One region of the Psychrobacter sp. YGAH215 genome, then DNA from elsewhere that is predicted to be linked to it. Evidence: riboswitches for the same ligand, from Rfam matches in the RefSeq annotation. Region 1 holds a riboswitch; each other region holds the start of a gene.
What was found. A riboswitch is a leader RNA that binds a small molecule or an ion and turns the genes downstream of it on or off. The one in region 1 is predicted to bind thiamine pyrophosphate.
Positions count from the first base shown of each region.

Region 2: another riboswitch for thiamine pyrophosphate. It lies ahead of tenA (thiaminase II); the one in region 1 lies ahead of thiC (phosphomethylpyrimidine synthase ThiC).
Region 3: another riboswitch for thiamine pyrophosphate. It lies ahead of FOR85_RS09970 (ABC transporter substrate-binding protein); the one in region 1 lies ahead of thiC (phosphomethylpyrimidine synthase ThiC).

Region 1 is NZ_VKLR01000007.1:125,327-132,190, forward strand. Features, by position in the region: gene FOR85_RS04120 (histidine kinase) at 1-560, opposite strand, end outside; gene argH (argininosuccinate lyase) at 779-2,152, shown strand; gene FOR85_RS04130 (oxidative damage protection protein) at 2,392-2,682, shown strand; TPP riboswitch at 2,851-2,974, shown strand; gene thiC (phosphomethylpyrimidine synthase ThiC) at 3,236-5,230, shown strand; gene FOR85_RS04140 (fructose bisphosphate aldolase) at 5,317-6,207, opposite strand; gene FOR85_RS04145 (EamA/RhaT family transporter) at 6,368-6,864, opposite strand, start outside.
Region 2 is NZ_VKLR01000008.1:9,224-16,087, forward strand. Features, by position in the region: gene nrdA (class 1a ribonucleoside-diphosphate reductase subunit alpha) at 1-191, opposite strand, end outside; gene FOR85_RS04390 (DUF493 domain-containing protein) at 742-1,053, opposite strand; gene FOR85_RS04395 (class I SAM-dependent methyltransferase) at 1,275-1,973, opposite strand; gene tenA (thiaminase II) at 2,060-2,707, opposite strand; TPP riboswitch at 2,830-2,948, opposite strand; gene FOR85_RS04405 (hypothetical protein) at 3,074-3,514, opposite strand; gene rpoD (RNA polymerase sigma factor RpoD) at 3,740-5,659, opposite strand; gene FOR85_RS04415 (DNA primase) at 6,279-6,864, opposite strand, start outside.
Region 3 is NZ_VKLR01000023.1:14,669-21,532, forward strand. Features, by position in the region: gene FOR85_RS09955 (caspase family protein) at 1-564, shown strand, start outside; gene FOR85_RS09960 (hypothetical protein) at 569-1,216, shown strand; gene FOR85_RS09965 (ABC transporter substrate-binding protein) at 1,632-2,168, opposite strand; gene FOR85_RS09970 (ABC transporter substrate-binding protein) at 2,128-2,529, opposite strand; TPP riboswitch at 2,681-2,798, opposite strand; gene FOR85_RS09975 (YbaN family protein) at 3,248-3,667, shown strand; gene FOR85_RS09980 (cold-shock protein) at 3,955-4,164, shown strand; gene FOR85_RS09985 (YeiH family protein) at 4,349-5,431, opposite strand; gene FOR85_RS09990 (LysR substrate-binding domain-containing protein) at 5,633-6,565, shown strand; gene FOR85_RS09995 (universal stress protein) at 6,705-6,864, opposite strand, start outside.

The DNA.
Region 1 (6,864 bases):
ATAGCGGCGCGCTGCGGCTCAGACTCAATCAGCGACATCAAAGTATTGATGGTATTAAAAAAGAAATGCGGCGCTAGGCGAGCTTTTAACACATAATTTTGGGCACTCAATTTTTGCTCAAATGAGTGCTTTAGCGCATTTAGCTCACGATAACGCCTTAAAAAAAACAACAAGGCGGCAACGGTAAATCCGGCGGCTATCACCGTATTAAACACAATGATTGAGATAAAATCCGCCAAGTTATAGTTAAACCAGCCAGCGTTTATCATAATGAGCAAGGCCAACGCGACGGTCACCGCCATGGCAGTGGTCAAAATGAGTAAAACATACATACTGACGGTCGTTACGCGTAAGCCTTTAAAAACTGGACGTAGATAATCGATGAGATAAAAAGAAGGAATCAAGGCCAAGCTGGTTTGAATGAATCTTGCCATAAACTTGATAATAAACTGCATCTCATTAACCACGCTATGACGATCGACAATCGCCACAAACAGCGACCAAAAAAAGATTGCCAGCAGCCATTGCCAAGGCTTCATCATCTCCATGAGCTTGGGCATAAAAAACTCTAAGCGCTCCGCTAGCAAGGCAACCTCATCATTTGCTATACTTGAGTTCTTATTCTCTTGACTTGTCTTGTACCGATATGAACGCCAACTCTTCAAATAGTATTAATCCTAATTCAAATAAAAATTCATCTACTCCTGATTCTAGCATAGATGCTTCTATAACCAACACTCCTGCGCCGCAAAGTGCTACAAATGGTCAGGGTCAGCAGATGTGGGGCGGGCGCTTTAGTGAAGCGACTGATAGCTTCGTTGCCGCCTTTACCGCTTCTGTCGGCTTTGACCAACGCTTTGCTCGTCACGATATCCAAGGCTCAATCGCCCATGCGACCATGCTGAAAGAATGTGGCATTTTAAGTGCGGATGAGGTTGCGACCATTATCGATGGTTTACAGCAAGTGCTGCGCGAGATTGAAGCCGGTGAGTTTAACTGGTCAATTGCGCTTGAAGACGTGCACATGAATGTCGAATCGCGCTTGACGGATATCGTCGGTGCGGTTGGTAAGAAACTACATACTGGCCGTAGCCGTAACGATCAGGTTGCGACCGATATTCGTTTATGGTTGCGTGAAGAAACCGACAATATCATCGCGCTACTGGTACGTTTGCAAAGCGGTTTACTAGATTTAGCTGAGCAGCATACCGATACCATCATGCCGGGTTTTACCCATTTGCAAACTGCGCAGCCAGTGAGCTTTGGTCATCACGTGATGGCGTGGTTTGAGATGCTCTACCGCGATACCGAGCGTCTGGTCGATGCCCGTCGCCGTATCAATCAAATGCCGCTTGGTAGCGCTGCCCTTGCTGGCACGACCTTTCCGATTGATCGCACCATCACAGCCAAATTGCTAGGTTTTGACGGTATTTGCCAAAACTCGCTCGATGCCGTCTCAGACCGTGATTTTGCCATTGAGTTTACCTCGGCGGCTTCTATCTTAATGATGCATATGTCGCGTATGAGCGAAGAGATTATCCTATGGATGTCAGCGCAATTTAACTTTGTGCAGATACCAGATCGCTTTTGTACTGGCTCATCTATCATGCCACAAAAGAAAAACCCTGACGTGCCAGAGTTAGTACGCGGTAAAGCGGCGCGTGTGTTTGGCCAACTAATGACGCTGCTTAGCCTGATGAAAAGTCAGCCGCTTGCCTATAATAAAGACAACCAAGAAGACAAAGAGCCGCTATTTGATTGCGTCGATACTTTGACGGGTTCGCTACTCGCCTTTGCCGATATGCTACCGAATATTACTCCGAATAAGGAAAACATGCGCGCCGCCACCTTGAAAGGCTATGCAACTGCGACCGATTTGGCAGATTATTTGGTGCGCCGCGGCGTTGCTTTCCGTGATGCCCATGAAGTGGTCGGCAATGCCGTTGCTTTGGGTATTCACGAGGGTGTTGATTTGAGCGATTTGTCATTGGCGCAGTTGCAGCAGTTTAGCGATGCGATTGGCGATGATGTTTTTGACTATCTAACGCTAGAAGGCTCATTGGCCGCTCGTGACCATTTAGGCGGTACCGCGCCAAATCAAGTCAAACAAGCAGTGGTTAATGGACGCGCGCGCCTAAAAGCGTTTGCTTAAAAGCCTTTTTAAAGTTGAAGCTAGCAATAAAACTGTGCTTTAAAACCATCGCTTTTCTCTAACACCCGCCATTGTGCGGGTGTTTTTTTGCCATGCCTGATTTTGCCAGAATTAGATAGATTTGATGTTACCTTCTCTACACCTGATACGCTTTGCTAAATCGTGCAAGCGCGTTATGATAGATGAATACCAATATTCGACACGATAATTTAATACCCCTAATTAATGAGGATTGCCTGATGACTGAAACTTTTAATCCACAAGCCAATACCGTTTTTTGCCGCAAATATAAGCAAGAATTGCCAAAAATGCCGCATCCGCCATTTCCTAATAAAAAAGGTCAAGAGCTACAAGAAACCGTCTCTGACAAAGCTTGGAAAGAATGGCTTGAGCAGCAAACCATGCTGATTAACGAAAACCATCTCAGCATGATGGACCCTGAAGCCAAAAAGTTCTTAACCGAGCAACGCGAGAAGTTTTTGGACAACGAAGACTATGAGCGCGCGCAGGGCTGGACACCAGAAAAATAATACGCACGGTGATTTTATTAATTAAAAAGAATGTCATTAATTGAAAAACTGTCATTGATTAAAAGACAGTGATTACATTAATAACAGCAAGATTGCCTCTCTACTAACAAACGGCAAATGACTAGGCATCATCCCTATAATTTGTTAGTATGAGACTGATTTACAACACTGACAGACTCGGGGTGCGGTGTATGACAAGCTTAGTTTATAAGGTTGTCATACATTCGCTGAGAGATCACCCGCCGAACCTGATGCGGTTAGTACCGACGCAGGGAAGTCTTAAGACTATGTTTTATATACAAAGGGCGCGCAGAAATGCCTTTTTATTATTGCTCATACTTTATATGCTAGCGTTTTTACGCGGCCATGAGGCAAGCAATAAAAAGCGGCGCCTACCAATCATTTAACATGGCATTAGATTAATTTTCAATGAAAGTTGAATTTAATAGTAGTGCACGTGTTTGATGATTGAATTTGTCTATCTTGCATCGTCTTGTCCCGCAGCTACTGGCGGTGTTGCTTTTATTCAAAAACCAACACGCTAGGACAGCATATGACTACTTCAGATTTACAAACAGCCCAACCCCCTTCGACCCCTGTTACTAAAACTGTCGATAAAAAAGCCGACACTCTAAAAACGCCTGCCCATCGTACGGCCAATGATACTCGCTTTGAAGAAGACGCCCGCGACTTACACCGCATCTTACCCGCTTCTAAAAAAGTCTATATCGGGGGCTCACGTCCTGACATTCAAGTACCGATGCGCGAGATCACCCTTGACCCTACCCCCATACAAGGGGCAAGCGAGTCCGAATGGGAACAAAACCCACCATTTTATGTTTATGACACTTCTGGTGTTTACACCGATCCCAATGTCGAGATTGATTTGACCAAAGGCTTACCAAAGCTACGCGAAGGCTGGATAGCTGAGCGTGACGATACTGAACAGTTAGACGGCTTATCAAGCGCATATGGACAAGCGCGCGCCCGTGATATCAGTACTGCTAACTTAAGATTTGCGCATATTGATAAACCACGTCGTGCCTTAGTAGGAAAGAATGTCACGCAAATGCACTACGCACGTCGCGGCATTATTACCCCTGAAATGGAATATATCGCCATTCGTGAGACGCAAAAACAGCATGAACTGACCGATATGCGCCAACATGACGGCGAGAGCTTCGGTGCCAATACGCCAAAAATCATCACCCCTGAGTTTGTGCGCAGCGAGGTCGCGGCTGGTCGCGCCATTATCCCCAATAATATTAATCACCCAGAATCTGAGCCGATGATTATCGGGCGTAATTTTTTAGTGAAAATTAACGCCAATATCGGTAACTCAGCGCTCGGCTCATCTATCGATGAAGAAGTATCAAAAATGACCTGGGCAACGCGCTGGGGCGCCGATACCATTATGGATTTATCGACTGGTAATCATATCCATGAGACCCGTGAATGGTTGATTCGTAACTCGCCAGTGCCAATTGGTACGGTGCCGATTTATCAAGCCTTAGAGAAAGTCGATGGCGTTGCCGAAGACTTAACGTGGGAGATATTCCGCGATACATTGATTGAGCAAGCCGAGCAAGGCGTTGATTACTTTACCATTCACGCTGGCGTACTGCTACGTTATGTACCGCTGACGGCAAATCGCTTGACGGGCATCGTCTCGCGTGGCGGCTCTATCATGGCACAGTGGTGTTTGGCCCATCATAAAGAGAGCTTTTTATACACGCATTTTGAAGATATCTGCGAGATTATGAAGCAGTATGATGTGGCATTTAGCTTAGGCGATGGCTTACGTCCGGGCTGTTTGCAAGATGCCAATGACGAAGCACAATTTGGTGAGCTACGTACCCTAGGTGAGTTGACGCAAGTCGCATGGAAGCATGATGTACAGGTGATGATTGAAGGCCCTGGACACGTGGCGATGAACCGTATTAAAGAAAATATGGACTTGCAGCTTGAGCTATGTAGCGACGCACCTTTTTATACTTTAGGGCCATTAACCACTGATATTGCGCCTGGTTATGACCATATCACCAGTGCCATTGGGGCGGCAATGATTGGCTGGTTTGGCACAGCGATGCTCTGTTATGTGACGCCAAAGGAGCATCTCGGTTTGCCCAATAAAAAAGACGTCAAGGACGGCATCATCACTTATAAAATCGCCGCTCATGCTGCCGACCTTGCTAAAGGCCATCCGGGTGCACAGGCACGTGACAATGCTTTGTCCAAAGCGCGTTTTGAGTTCCGCTGGGATGATCAGTTTAATCTGGCGCTCGACCCTGATACGGCGCGTGAATATCATGACGAGACGCTACCAAAAGACGCCCATAAGTCGGCGCACTTTTGCTCGATGTGTGGTCCTAAATTCTGCTCGATGAAAATCACTCAAAACGTGCGCGAGTATGCTAAAGGTTTAGATGCAAAAGAAAACGGCGTTCAGGCTACTAGTGCGATGAGCCGCGCTGATATTGAAAAAGGCATGGACGAGATGATGCAAAAATATCATGCCGAGGGTCGCCAGTTGTATAAAGAAGTTTAAGCGATTAACGTTAATGCTTAATTCACAAAAAAGCGCTACTCATAAGTAGCGCTTTTTATTGCAAACTGTTTTATCTTTATAGTAGATTAAATCTTTGATGCTTCGTAAATCTCTTTAATAGAAGTATTAATCGTATCAGCAAACTCTGCGTCGCTTTGTTGCTTACTTAAGCCTTCGGTAAAAGCACGCGAGAAGCTCGCAATCATACCGGGATTTTGCTTCAATTTTTCGCAGGCGTCATGACGACTGTAACCGCCAGATAGCGCCACCACTTTTAGCACTTTTGGATGATCAATCAGCTCTTGATAAAATCCGTCTTCTTCAGGCAAAGTCAGTTTTAGCATCACTTGATGATCATCGTCTAAAAACTCAAGATTGTGCAAAATACTGGTTTTAAGGATGATTTCGCAGTCATGCTTTTTGCTACTGTTGATATCGACTTCTGGCTCAACAATCGGCATAAAACCTTTAGAAAGAATTTGCTTTGCGACATCAAACTGCTGCTGTACGACAAGCTCGATACCATCGACACTTGGCTCATAAATGACTGAGCGCATTTTGGTGCCAAATACCGGATAATTTTTTGCTTTATCCAGCAACAAGTCTAGATTTGGCATCGGACGCATCACCTGTACGCCGTTCATGTGTTCAGCCAAACCCTTATCTACCTTTAAAAACGGTACGATATTTTTATCTTCCCATAGGTAATTGGCGGTCGGTTTGCCATTAACCTCGCGCTCCATGGTATCTTCAAATAAAATCGCGCCAAGGACACGCTCATTATCAAAGGCATCACAAGTCATGATACGCGCGCGCATCTCATGCACCAAATCAAACATCGCCTCGTCATTGTCATAAGCATCGCCGCTGACGCCATAGTTCTCTAATGCTTTTGGCGTGCTGCCACCACTTTGGTCAAGCGCGGCGATAAATCCTGAGCCATTTTTTATATGCTGTAGTTGTTTTTCGTATTCCATTGAATGGGTATCCTATCCTAATTAATAAGGGTCAAACGTTATTATAATAAGTCAATCAGCCCTCAATAGTATGAGCCTGACTGTCAGTTACCTTATCATAGGACATGCCACCTGCCTATTGTTGATAAGTTAAAATTTTATCTATTTCACAGTGACAAGATTAAAGCAAAAACAATACCGCCACACAGCCAATCGCCAGTAATAAACCGACGATATTGATACGATTAAGGCGCTCTTTAAATACGCCTACTCCAATTAAAGTTGCCACCGCAATCACGCCGACGTTCATGCCTGTAAAGACGATACTTGGCGACTCAGACAATACTTGATGGGCGCGTATATAAGCATATATATTGCCCATATTGAGCGCGCCAAGTAATAATCCTGCGCTAAGGGCATTGCTCTGCCAGCGCACGCGAGTGCTAAGCAGGTAAACGAGCAGCAGCAAACCTGCTAGCCCAAAGGTCACAAATAAGGTTAAAGGAAACGCCGCGCCTTGCTTGGCAACTTGTTTGAACAAAATATCAATCACGCCATAGCCTAGCCAAACGCCAAATAACCAAAGTGGCGTCTGCTTTGCTTGGCTATTTATAAGCCCATGCTGCGGACGATAAACCAAAGCCCCAAGCGCCAAAAATCCTAACAACAGGCCAAATA
Region 2 (6,864 bases), on a different contig from region 1:
ATGGTTTCGTGAATATCACGCGTTCTGATGCCGTCATAAAACTGAATATGCGACTTTAGCTCAACTTGCGATACCGACACATTATCTAAATCATGAGCTGCCCACTCGATAACCTTGTGAATCTTGTCTAAATCAATGGGCTCTAAACGTCCATCACGTTTGGTTACTTTGATATTATCGATATGTGTCATGCTGACCTCGTAAGTTGATTGCTAGGTAGTTATTTATAATGTTGCTTTATAGGCTGCTGCGCGGTTAAATCTGGCAGACATGCTTTGTCACGCTATCTTTTACGCTATCTGTTTTAAGACAAGACATCCTGTCATGGCAGGTGTTTTTTTTAGGCAAAACGATGCCGCGGCTCATAGTGACGGTTCAAATCACTGAGCACTACATATAGCGTATTTGTTAGTAGGTGGACACAATATAGCGGGAAAATTTTGAAAATGCTATATTGATTTTAAGGGCAAACTATGTTGATGCGAGGGTAAAGCGTGTCCAAATTTTGGCAAAGGACGATGGGATAAGGGTTAGACGCCGATAAGAAAAATAATAAAAGTTTTGTAAAAAATGGCGCGGATTTACTTTTTATTGTTGGTTAAATTTATAAGGGCAAATTGTCTAAATGGCAGTTATATTTCGGGTGGAGATTGTACCGCAGACAATAAAAAATCGCCACCCATATGAGTGACGATTCGGATGAAAAACGGGCTAGATTTTATAAAATTAGCAAAACTACCGTTAAACCACCATACGTACGGTTTTTGCATTATCAAGCGCCGCATAAAGCGTGTTCACTTGCTCAACGGTGGTTAAGTATAAATTGGCACGTACCGAATGGAAGCGTCCTGTTTTTGAGGGTTTGACTTCCATAGAGGCCAAATCAAACTCAGGGAATTGGCTACCCAAGATAAGCTTCACTTCATTAAGCAAGCTTTCGTGCTCACCTTCATGACCGATGATGCTCATTGGATAGTTCATTGGGAACTCCCACAGCTCAGGGTTTTGCACGTCAGTTTTTTTGCCTTTTAAGATACCGTCATTAGCGACCAATTCTGTCACTTTAACTTCTCTTTTCGACGTTGGACTAGCATTGCTGCCTTGACTTTCGGTGCTCGAGTTGTCAGTGTTTGGAGTAGTGGTGTCTTTTGGATCATCAGTCATGATGTGGTCCTTATTTTTTATTGAAATATGATAAGCGCTTTATGCACCATTTATAAGGGCGTTCGGCGTATTATTCAAGTGTCAGCCAGCGATAACGCACATTAAAACCGTTATTTTTTATAACCACAAATTGCCACGTAGTCGCCGCGATCATAGCCTTCGATGACCTCTTGGACTTTGTCGTTGGCATACATAGGATGGGTCAATAAAGTCTGCGCATATTCAAAATCAACGAAACCATTGGCTTGCATTAAGGCGATTTTTTCATCAGAGGTACGCCAGTTAGCTGACTTCACCAGCTCGATAGGATAAGGATCAGCAGGCGAGATGTGCGCAAGTAGTGGATGCTCCCACGTATCTACCGCGCTGGCAAGGTTATATAAGCTGGCAAAGCCACTTTCTTTTGGTACATCAATCAGAATAAGTTTGCCGCCCGTTTTTAGAGCGTCAAAGGCTTTTTTGATACAGATATCTAAATCGCTGATATAGCTGACGCTGCCGTTAAACATGATGATGTCAAACTTATTGGGCTCAATCTCGCAGGTTTCGGCTGGGCTGATATCTACTTGTAAGCCGCGCTTTTCAGCGACTTCGGCCATGTCTTTTGACGGCTCGATACCATATTTGATATGAATGTCATAGTCTTTTGCCAGTAAAGACTCAAATAGTCCGCTACCACAGCCGACCGACAATATCTCACGGTCTTTATCTAAGAAGTGTGCGACCAGTTTTAGTTCGCTGGTGAGCAAGTTTTGATTGTCAAAAAACCAACTGTCATACGCGCTTGCGTGTTCATCGAATGCTGCCATGATGTTTTTCCTTGTGGATCGTTATTATTGATCATTGTTTTTGATTCTAGAGGGCTTTTTTAGAACCAAGTCAGATTGTTTATAAATTAAGACAAATCTAACGCCTGCTGCCAAAAATTGACTTCCATTCGAGATGCGGTGTTAAATAAGCGTTGAAATTTGTCTGCTTGAGTAGCGCTAGCGTCTGTCAGCAGCTTATTAATATGCGCTTCATTTTGTGCAGTAATCGCTTGAAAGTCATCGCTTGAAAATACATCAATCCATGGCTGATAAGGGTTACCCGCGATAAAACCCTCATCTTTGATACGTTTGCCGATCTCTCCATAGCCCATCAAGCAAGGTGCAATTGCAGCATACAGTTCAGCTAGCGAGTCTGACATTGCCGCATCTAAGATATAACGGCTGTAGGCAATGGTGGCTGGCGATTCAGGAGCGTTTTCAACTTCCTCAAGCGCGATTCCCCACTGCTGACAAAAGTCTAAATACATGCCAATTTCTAAATCAAGCATGGCGTTGATACCGGCTTGACCGACGCGCATTTGTGCCAGCGTGTCGCTCTTATATACGCTCAGCGCCATCACGCGGGTATAGTGAATTAAGTATAAATAGTCTTGCACAAGGTAATGGCGAAAGCTGTCAGGGGCGAGCGTTCCTGCTGCCAGTTGATTGACAAAATCATGTCCAATATAAGCATCCCAAGTCGGACAGTTATTGCGTAGTGTTTGGTAATCCATAGTTTTCACTTACTGTTATAAAGTGCAGTAAGAAAATGGCAGAAAAAAAGAGATAATAAGGCACAATAAATTTGCCAGTCTAGGTTAAATAGATTGGCAAAACATAAAGTAATTGTGACTTGTATATCGACACGCTTGTTTCCTACGTCAGTGCTAACTGCATCAGGTTCGCGGGACTCTCTCAGCCATGATTTTGATGGTAATTAAATCATCAAAAATCAAAGCACCCCGACAAGGTTCTTATGATTCAAATGTTGGTCTTTATGGTTATAAGACAACCGAGCGTCCCTATGATAGGCGAGATCAGTCATCATTAGCAAGTGATGCTCAAATAACCATTAATAAAATTGTTTTACATTTAAAAAGCTATTTTTTATTAAGCTGTGCAATAGCTGTATGATAGAGCATTAGCATGGCTTTAAAACGGCGCTCATATAACCCTTCTGCATACAGCAACTCCACACTTAAGCTATCGATAATGCCTAGATAAGCATCGGTATAAAGCGCCAGTTGCGCAGAGTCGAGCTCATAAGGCTTCAGAGCCAGCTGTATGTGCTCAGTCAACACCTTTATATAGACATTAAAAGTCGCCGCGCTGGTATTAGTCAAATGCACAGGTGCGGCATAGGCCATGCGAATTAAAAACCGTAGGGTAATTACGCTTTTATAACGTACTCCAAACGCTCGGCAATACGCTTCACCGGGAGCAGGAAATTCACCAGTCGTCGCAAAGCATGATTCAATAAATGCACATTCTGACTCGAGCGCATCTTGTAGTAATTCTAAGTATACTGCTGCTGATAGCAATTTTTCTTGCTTGCTTGCTGTGCCTGCGCAGACAGAGGCTATAAAAAATTGATATCAGCAATAACGCAGCGTTTTTAGGATATTTTGATTAGATAAGTTAATAGCATAAGCTAATAGCTATTAAATAACCGCCATCAAATAATAGGCACAAAAAAGCTGAGACATGCTCAGCTTTTTTGATGTAATTTTAAGAAACTTTTAGACAATGAAGCATGTCTAGATAAATTAGTCATTTTCTAAGAACGAGCGCAGATGCTCAGAACGTGAAGGATGACGCAATTTACGTAGCGCTTTTGCTTCGATCTGACGGATACGCTCACGCGTGACATCAAACTGCTTACCGACTTCCTCTAGTGTATGATCGGTTGGCATATCGATACCAAAGCGCATTTTAAGCACGCGTGCTTCACGCTCAGTCAGATTGCTCAAGACATCACGCGTGGCTTCTTGTAGACCAGCCGCCGTCGCATCGTCAACTGGGCTTGAAATTGTACCATCTTCGATGAAATCACCTAGGTGCGAATCTTCATCATCACCGATTGGCGTTTCCATTGAGATAGGCTCTTTGGCAATTTTGAGCACTTTGCGGACTTTGACTTCGTCCATCTCTAAGCGTTCGCCCAATTCCTCAGGTGTAGGCTCACGTCCCATTTCTTGTAGCAACTGACGAGAGACACGGTTTATCTTATTAATAGTCTCAATCATATGCACAGGGATACGAATGGTGCGCGCTTGGTCAGCGATAGAGCGGGTGATTGCCTGACGAATCCACCATGTCGCATAAGTTGAGAACTTATAACCACGGCGATATTCAAATTTATCGACCGCTTTCATCAGACCGATATTACCTTCTTGGATTAAGTCCAAAAATTGCAGACCACGGTTGGTATATTTTTTAGCGATAGAGATAACAAGACGTAAGTTAGCTTCGACCATTTCTTTTTTGGCGCGGCGTGCTTTAGCTTCACCGACAGCCATACGGCGTGCGACGTCTTTCATATCGTGGATTTTCATATCGAGCTGCTGCTCGTAGTCACGAATGCGGCGCTGCAATAAAATCACATCGTCGGCGACTTTTTCTAGCGTACCGGCAAACGCAGGCTTACCTTTAATACGTTCAATCAGCCAATCGACGTTGGTTTCATTGCTTGGGAATGTCTTACGGAACTCGTCACGCGGCATACGGCCACGGCGAATTACCAAACGCATGATTTGACGCTCATGCTTACGCACATCATCATAGACATCATGCATGATTGCCATGACTTGGTCTGACAAGCGATTATTGAGTTTGAGCATCATAAAGCGCTCAGCAAGTAGGGCGTAAGCCGCTTCAGCTTCTACGCTACCACGACCATAATCAAGCAAGGCTTGCTTGGCTTTGATAAATAGATGTTCAATTTCTTCTAAACGCAGACGAACTTCTTCTGGGTCGATACCGCCGGTTTCTTCTTCGGCTTCTTCTTCAACCTCTTCTTCGTCTTCATCATCATCGTCAAGCGCCAATTTGGCATTGGCTTTTGCTTTGATGACAGGCGGATTTTCTTTTTCTTCTTTGATACGCTCGCGCTCTTCTTTAGCAGCATCTTTGGCTTCTTGTGCGGCGATTTTATCTTCTTCGGTTTCAGGGTCTAAAAATCCTGTGATAACGTCAGACAGTTTTTTCTCGCCATCTTGTACTTTTTCGTACTCATCAAGGACAAACTGTACCGTACCCGGCCAGTAGGCCATGGCATGTTGCACATCACGAATACCTTCTTCGATACGCTTAGCAATGGCAATCTCGCCTTCGCGGGTCAAAAGGTCAACCGTACCCATCTCGCGCATATACATACGTACAGGGTCAGTGGTGCGTCCCGGTTCGGTCTCAACCGAAGCCAATACTGCTGCGGCCTCATCGGCTGCCATGTCATCATCGCTTGAATCATCGTTCATCAAGATGTCATCGGCGTCGGGCGCAGATTCAAAAATTTTAATGCCAACGTCCGTTAGCATTTGCACGATATCTTCAATCTGATCACTTTCAGTAATAGAGTCGGGCAGTTGGTCATTCACCTCGGCATAGGTTAAATACCCTTGCTCTTTACCCATTTGGATTAAGGTGGCCAGTTGAGATGTGGACTTAGAAACTGACTTATCGTTCATAAATACTCGCTTGCTTGTATCGGACATTTTTATATTGTGACTCGCTAACGCTTACGGGGTGCGTTGATATAATCAATCGATTCATCAAAATATGGCGTAAAGGTTGTCAATAATAACAAAAATGAGTGGATATGAATAAAGGCTCAAAATACGACAATTACAATGCTAAAAAACCGCTAAAAATGGTTCCTGCATAAATACGTCAAAACACGCTTACCTAAAAAATACCGTTACTTAAACTTGCTTAAAATGGCGGTTTAAAATCTAAAAGCATTTAAAATGAATAGTCTAAAAAACGCTTTAAAAGTTGTTCGCTAAAATTGCGCTTGCACCAAAAATGCTACTCAATAATATGGGCGTATTGTCATCTATTAAATCGGGCTAGAAATATACAGCGACACAGTTTAACACAGACCAGGCTCATCAAGCACAAGCTAGTGAATCTCGCAGGCATTTATTATCTGTATTGATGATTATTTCTTAGCCATGACGTTTTTATCATTTTTTAACCAGCGCTTGCTTTGGCGCTCAATATGCAACTGGGCATAATCATTAATAGTGGGGGCAATGGCTGTACTTTTAAAGGGCTACCGATGATAAATAAAGTTTTGCCTAGCTATTAAGATTTCACCGTGGCCATTTGTGCTGAGCGTTCCGCGTGCTGTTCGCGTAGCCAATCATTCAATAACTGTGATTGCTTACGGACAATTGCCAGTTTTATGTTGTCTGGGTTTTTTACCAAGTCTTGAATTTTTTTCATCATGTGGCGTTCAAGAAGTTGACTGACCAGCTCTTCGACCAAGCCATCTAAACTTAAGATATTACGAGCAGTAAGGGCTTTATAAAAAGCGCCCCAATCACCGCTAAGCGTTTCTTGGGTGCTCGGTTTGACATTCGATAAAATAAAGTGCGCCGCAGCATTAGCGTCTTTTGGTAGATAATTAAGACAGCGCTTAATGGTGCTGACGATATCGAGCAAGGCATTATCTTGCAAATCTTCCCATGCTAGCGGGCGCAGAATATCGGCCGAGGCTTTTTGTTTAATATGCGCTGGTAGCAGCAGCTCATGAATACCTGCCTGCTGCCAAATGGCTTCGATAGGGTCATCGATTAAGGTGCGCGGCTGGAATAAAAAACACAGCTGCAGCTGCTGACTGATGGTCATCTCACCATCGAAATCTAACAGCGCATCTCTTGCGTCTTTG
Region 3 (6,864 bases), on a different contig from region 1:
AAGCTAGAAACTAAGTTCAAATCTCGTATAGAAAATTTAATAAATGAAATAAGATCAGAGGAAAATGACTTTGTCTTGTTCTATTTTGCTGGACATGGTTCATACAGTCATTTACTAGGACGCAAATTTTATGTAGATGACGAGGATTTCTTTACTCAGCAGGACATTGGTGTGTTTTCAGAAAAACAAATTTGTATTTTTGATACTTGTGCTAATTTTGAACGTAGTATTACTGAAAAATTTGAGTTTGGTGTAGAAAGTAGAACTTACGATAGCATGGGATATCATCGAAATAAATATTTAGCTTGGATAAATCAATGTCCTTCGCAAAAAGTAAGTTTATATGCTTGCTCTGAAGATGAGTCTTCTGGAGAGTCTGAGCAAGGTGGAGATTTTACCCAAGCTCTGATTAGTTCTGCAATACATTCTAATGAAGACTTATCTATTCTCGAAGCTTTTGAGCTTGCAAAGCCAAAAGTAGTTAGAAGTAGTCAAAATGAACAAAATCCAGCATACAATATAAGACCTAGAAGTGGTAAAAAATTACCTTTTAGCGTTGCATAATATTATGTTAGATAACTCGTTCCAAGAACTTATTTTAAGCATTCCATCTTATGAATTTGGCTTAAAAGATGGAGTGTTACTCATTACTTTATTTTTTAATGCTTATGCCTTTTGGTTAAATAGAAATACCACTGTAAGAAGTAATGTTCTACAGAAATTATCAGACTTACAAAAAATATCAATCTCTAATCCATATGTAGAGGACTGTAATTTTACAAAATACTGGTCTGAGTTTTGCTTTTTTTATGTAGATAAAGAGAGTAGTTTTAGAATTAAAAAAAATAAGGTATATGAAAGATTTCTTATTTATGAACAGTACTGTGAAATGGTATTCAATTTTGTTAATACAGAGTTTAATGAAAAGCACGGAAACCTAAAAAAATTAAATAAAGAGATAGATTTTGAAGGGTGGGTTGTTGCTCATAGAGATTGGTGGGAAAAGTCGCTCTATTCGGAGTTTTATGGAGATGGTTATACAAAAGATTTCTGTAACGTTATTAAATACTGGATGAACAAAGATCGGTTAGAGAACTTTCAAAATACTAAATCTGAAAAGATAGTTAAATTTTTTATGAACAGATATTTTAGTAGAATACTCTTATTCAATAAATTTTTCGATATAAACGACTATATTAAAAGAAAATTTAGTTAATAGCATTAAAGGTTTGCTATTAATTATTATCATATAAATACAAACTTTAGCTAGAACTTGTTGACGATTTGCAAATAGAGCTGTCGAAGATGAACTACTTCTGACTTTTAATTTTTATAACTTATTCTTTAGCTTGCCTGATGTATAAAGACAGTTACAGTACACATAATATGTTGCAGTGGTCTTTTAACATCAGTAATTAGTCTATTATTTCTAAAGGAATAACACGCTAACGTAAGGAACACCATAAACCACCTCACTGTCGGACAACGCGCGCCTTTAAGCAACCTTGCTATTGACGATATCGTACCCATCACGCTCAAATTCACTCGCCAAAGTCCGATAGAGATGGACATCAGCTGATTAGTATTAGTTTAACTTTGCTCTCATTTAAAGTAACAAAAATAGCTTACTTCTACAGCGCCCACAGCGACTGGTACTGCTCATCAGTCAACATCACGATATCGATTTCGGCTAGCATCTCGCGCAGTTCTTGCCATTTATTGGCATCAGGTGTGATTGGTGTGATCAATCTGCTCAGCGTATTATCAATAATGGCATCCATCAGCGCGTCCGCCTCAGTTTTACTATAGTTGTAATACATATGGTGGGCAGTCTCTGGATCATTTTTACACAGCTCAGTCATCTGGTTGGTCACTTGGATAAAGGTATCTATCGCGTCTTTTTTCGCGTTATAGATATCCTCAGTCGTGAGGATTTCTAACGCCGAAAAGTTCGGATAAGGTGACAGATGCTGATCCATAAACGTAAAGTCCAACCCTTCATGCGTCGCTTCAACGCCTTCAAAGTTATAAAAGCACAGCCATGCACCATCGAGGTTTGGGTCTTCTTGCAGGTTTTTTATATGGTAGAAGTCTTTTTGTACAAAGGTCACATTATCACGGCTGATACTAAAGCCGTTTTTCTTGGCATAGCGGGCTAATATCTCCAAAGCCAATGCGATTGGTTTTTTCTTCAGCCGCTGGGGTACAAACGCGAATCGGTTGATTGTTCTTGAGCTTATCCATGCTGGATTGCTGCATCAATATGCCGCCATCGGTCTCAAAAAAACAGCCAAGCGCACGCAAATTAGGCGCGTAATGCTCAAACAGATGAATTGGCTCATTCACATGCAGATCGATGCTTTGATTTTGCAATTCAGCAAAGCCATCATAGTGGTCATCAGGCTCAATGATGGTGATATCTAGCCCTGCTTGCTCATACGCGCCTGTGGTCACACCCGCGATAAAGGGCAGGTGATCAGGGTTTAAAAACCATTCGAGGGTCAGAGTAAGTTTGGTGGTTGACTGCATGGTTGTTTCCTTCTTAATGATAGAAAACAATCAGACTGATGCTGTTTAAATAAAACAAAAAAGGCAAAACAAGAAAGGAAAAATCTCAAAGTCAGATACGCCATCAGATCAGCGAATCAGATAGAGATTTCTCTTATTTATAGACTGCTTAGGGTCTGTCATGCTTGTTTCCTACGTCAGTGCTAACTGCTTCAGGTTCACGGGTGTGTCTCAGCGATGGTTTTAACAATCGTTACAAGGTTAAAAGCAAAGCACCCCGACAAGATTGAGTGGTGCTGCATTATTTTTGATCAGTATTGCTCATGAATCCGTACTGCTAATGACTATTATCGATAGCTACTGCATCATCATAGACGACTTGTAAGCGGTGATGCAAGCGTATCAGGAATGACAATGAAAGGTGATGACTGACGCTCGTTAACCGTCCTTTATAACAGTTCTCATTTGTGACGGCTTTTTATAAGCGCTTTCAATCTTATAGGCGCTTTCAATCGACGTGTTAATAGAAGAGCGCACTATCTGTAATTGGTACTTACCCAATCACTAACCAAACATACCGATTGATAGCAAAACCCTCATAAAAATAGTCTTGTAGCATATCTCCTCATACGGCATCCTTAGTGAGTTCTATAAGCCGCCGTCTTTGTCATAAATTTGCCGGCCAAAACCTGATTATCTGACACTATCCAACGATATCCACTATCCAACGACATCCTTTATGAGCCAAAAAAAGCACTTCTACTACCGCCCAAAGACCAATCAACACAATAGCCCAGCGGTGCGTTGGGCATTTTTGATATTTGGCTGGATATTTTTTGTCTTGGGAATTATCGGTGCATTATTACCGGTGATACCGACCGCGCCTTTTATATTGCTGGCAGCAGGTTGCTGGGCGCGTAGCTCACGACGCTTTCACTTTTGGCTGATTAATCACAAATATTTTGGTAAATACGTCCGTGATTGGGAAGAGCGCCGTGCCGTACCGCTATATGCGAAGTGGTTAGCAACGATTATGATGACACTATCAACGGCGATGTTATTTTATCGCTTGCCAGCCGATACGCTATGGGTAGCATGGCTCGTTACAGTGGTATGTAGTAGCGTCGCAATATATTTATTCCGTTTGCCAAATGCCTAAATATATTGAGTAAATGCTTAAAATCTTTGCCAAATACCTAAAAATAAAGCAAATAAGGTCAAAAAATAGCCAATAATTGCGCTTTGTTACACTAAAGATAAGATAAGGCTTGCGATACTGCGCTAGGCCACCTATAATACCTCCAAGCTTAAGAGCAGTTCTGCACCAAATCATTACCTCGTAGTATTAGTTATAATCCTTCGTTTTAATATTTATCGTTCAGTAGCTATTTGCAAGCGTTATCGGCCAATTAGGCCAAAAATAAATTAAATATCAGGGTTATGACTATGTCAGACGTTCAAAAAGGTACAGTTAAGTGGTTCAACGAAGCTAAAGGCTTTGGTTTCATCGCTCCAGAAAACGGCGCAGACGTTTTTGCTCATTACAGCGAAATCACTGGTTCAGGTTTCAAAACTTTGGCTGAAGGCCAAGAAGTTGAGTTCACTGTAACTCAAGGCCAAAAAGGCCCACAAGCACATAACATCGTTGCTATCTAATCCGTCTTTCTAGACAATTAGAGCAAGATGAGTAAAAAACGAGCCTTAGGGTTCGTTTTTTTTCGCCTATTATTTATGTTTATTGCTTTTGATAAATAAATAGTAAAGTCTTAGAACAACAATGCCGACGATTATAGTGATAATCGTCGGCATTTTTAGTTTTATTGGTGCGTAAATAGCTTTTTTACAGTGAAGCGATGCCAATATTGATCAAGCCGCCACCAACGATTAACCAAGTAAACATAATCGCCCCAAGTATCAATGGTTTGACGCCAGCTTGTTTAATGGCACTCATATGGGTGGTCAAACCAAGGGCAAACATTGCCATCGTCAATAAGACATCATCAAGCATGACCATGCTCTGCTCAAAGCTTGCCGTCATCGGTATCCACGTATGCAATACCACCACCAAAATAAAGATAAAGGCAAACCAAGGGACTTTCACTTGTTGCACACGATTTATGAAAGACGGCTTTTCGCCATTATCACTACCGGTTTTGGTTAAGGCAAACGATAAAATCAATAAGAAAGGCGCGAGCATCATCACTCGTATCATTTTTGTGACGACCGCGGTATTGCCAACCTCGGTGCTGACGGCGTTACCAGCGACCACTACTTGTGCCACTTCATGAATGGTTGAACCGGTATATATGCCGTATTGCTGAGCGTTTAGCCAAGGTTGTAGCCAGCCAAGTTGATATAAAAATGGATAGAGCAGCATGGCAATCGTGCCAAAGACCACCACGGTGGCAACGGCAATGGTGACTTTATGCGCTTCGGCTTTGACCACGGGTTCTGCGGCAATCACCGCTGCTGCGCCACAAATACTTGCCCCTGAGCCGATCAATAAGGTCGTTTGCTTATCGACTTTAAGCCACTTTGTACCGAGCCAATAGGTAAGTAAAAACGTTGAGGTTAATACCAATGCATCAGTCATTACGGCGGGCATACCAACGCTTGCGACTTGGGTTAAAGTCAGTTTAAAACCATAAAATATAATGGCAAGGCGCAGTATTTGACCTTTAGCAAAACCAACACCCGCACTTAATTGATCAGAAAAATTTGGATAAATCGTATTGCCAAGTACCATGCCAAGTAAAATTGCTAGCGTCAACGATGACAGACCAACAATGCGTCCATTTGACCATGTGTCTAGGCTGACATTTAACCACAAACAAAACAAGCTCCCAATCAGCACGACAATAAGTCCCATCGCATGACGATTATGCGGGAAGTAATTATTCATGGTTTGTGCCACTGCGTTCATATCGTACGCATCCTATTTTTTATCATCTATAATCGAAATAAGCATAAGCTTATGAATAGACAGTATAAGACAAACCGATTTATAATAAAAACAGATTAATAAGATATAAGCTATCGATTTTTTAGGTTAGTAAGTTGTTGTAGGCTAGGTCATGTCCTAATTAGTTAAAGATAAAAGGCCGGTGAAAGAGGTGATCCAATCATGAAAAAAGTTATGCAGCTGCTACCGAGGATTACCCTTAAGCAGCTATCGGTGTTTGTCAGTATTTATCAAACTGGCAGCACCAGCCGTGCCAGTGAAGAGCTGCATTTATCGCAATCAGCGGTCAGCAGTGCACTCACTGAGCTGGAGGCGCGGTTACAAATGCCGCTATTTGAGCGCGTCGGGCGCAGGCTCAATCAGCATCCAAACGCCCATCCTATCTATATACAGGCACAAGCGATTTTGGGACAAGCTTTAACGCTTGAGCATTATCATAAGCATCAAGCAGGGCAGATTCATATTGGTGCTAGCACGACTATCGGTAATTATGTATTGCCGCCGCTGCTTGCCAAATTGTACGAAGCGCTACCCGATGCCCATATCGATATGTATATTGCCAATACCCAAGAAGTGGTCGGCGAGGTTGAGCAATTAAATATCGATATTGCGCTTGTAGAAGGTATGCCGCGCCCGACAGATATGAAAGTGATTGAGCAGCGCGCTTGGCGGACCGATACCTTGATGGTATTTGCTAAATCTCATAGTAAATGGCTGGCAAACATGGACTATAACCATAAAGAAAAATGCTATGAGCTCAGCGTTGAACGATTGGCAAGGCTGCCATTACTGGTACGAGAGGCGGGTTCGGGGACGCGGCAGATTATCGATGAGCAGTTATTGCAGCATCTACCGCATGCCGAGATTGCCATGGCAATTCAGCAGTCAGAAGCCATTAAGCATATGGTCAGCGCCGATATTGGGCTTGGCTGCTTATCGCAGTATGTCATTCAAGCAGAATTGGATAAAGCAGAGCTGGTGCAGGTGAAAGTAGCAGGTATTGATTTAGCGCGCACGTGGTGGCTGGTGTGGCATAAAGCGCGTCATCAAAGCCCCATTTGGCAGAGTTTTATTGATATTTTGACAGAAGATTGATTTTAGTAGTAAACATAGAGGTATTGGATAGAGTCTCTACTATTTTGATGGATAATAAAACAGCGCACTGTCACACAGTGCGCTTTTCTCAATGAGCTTTTTTAATAACTTGGGAATTATGTTAAGTCTGTTCTTAGCGTTATTTATTAACAGGTTTATCGAGTCGCACCACTAAGCTGTCGCATGGGACGTTTGGCAAGATATTATCTGCCGTCGCGCCACTTAGCCAAGCCGAGATACCGTGGCGCTCATGCCGACCGATGACCAATAAATCAACGTCATGCTTATGGCAATAATTG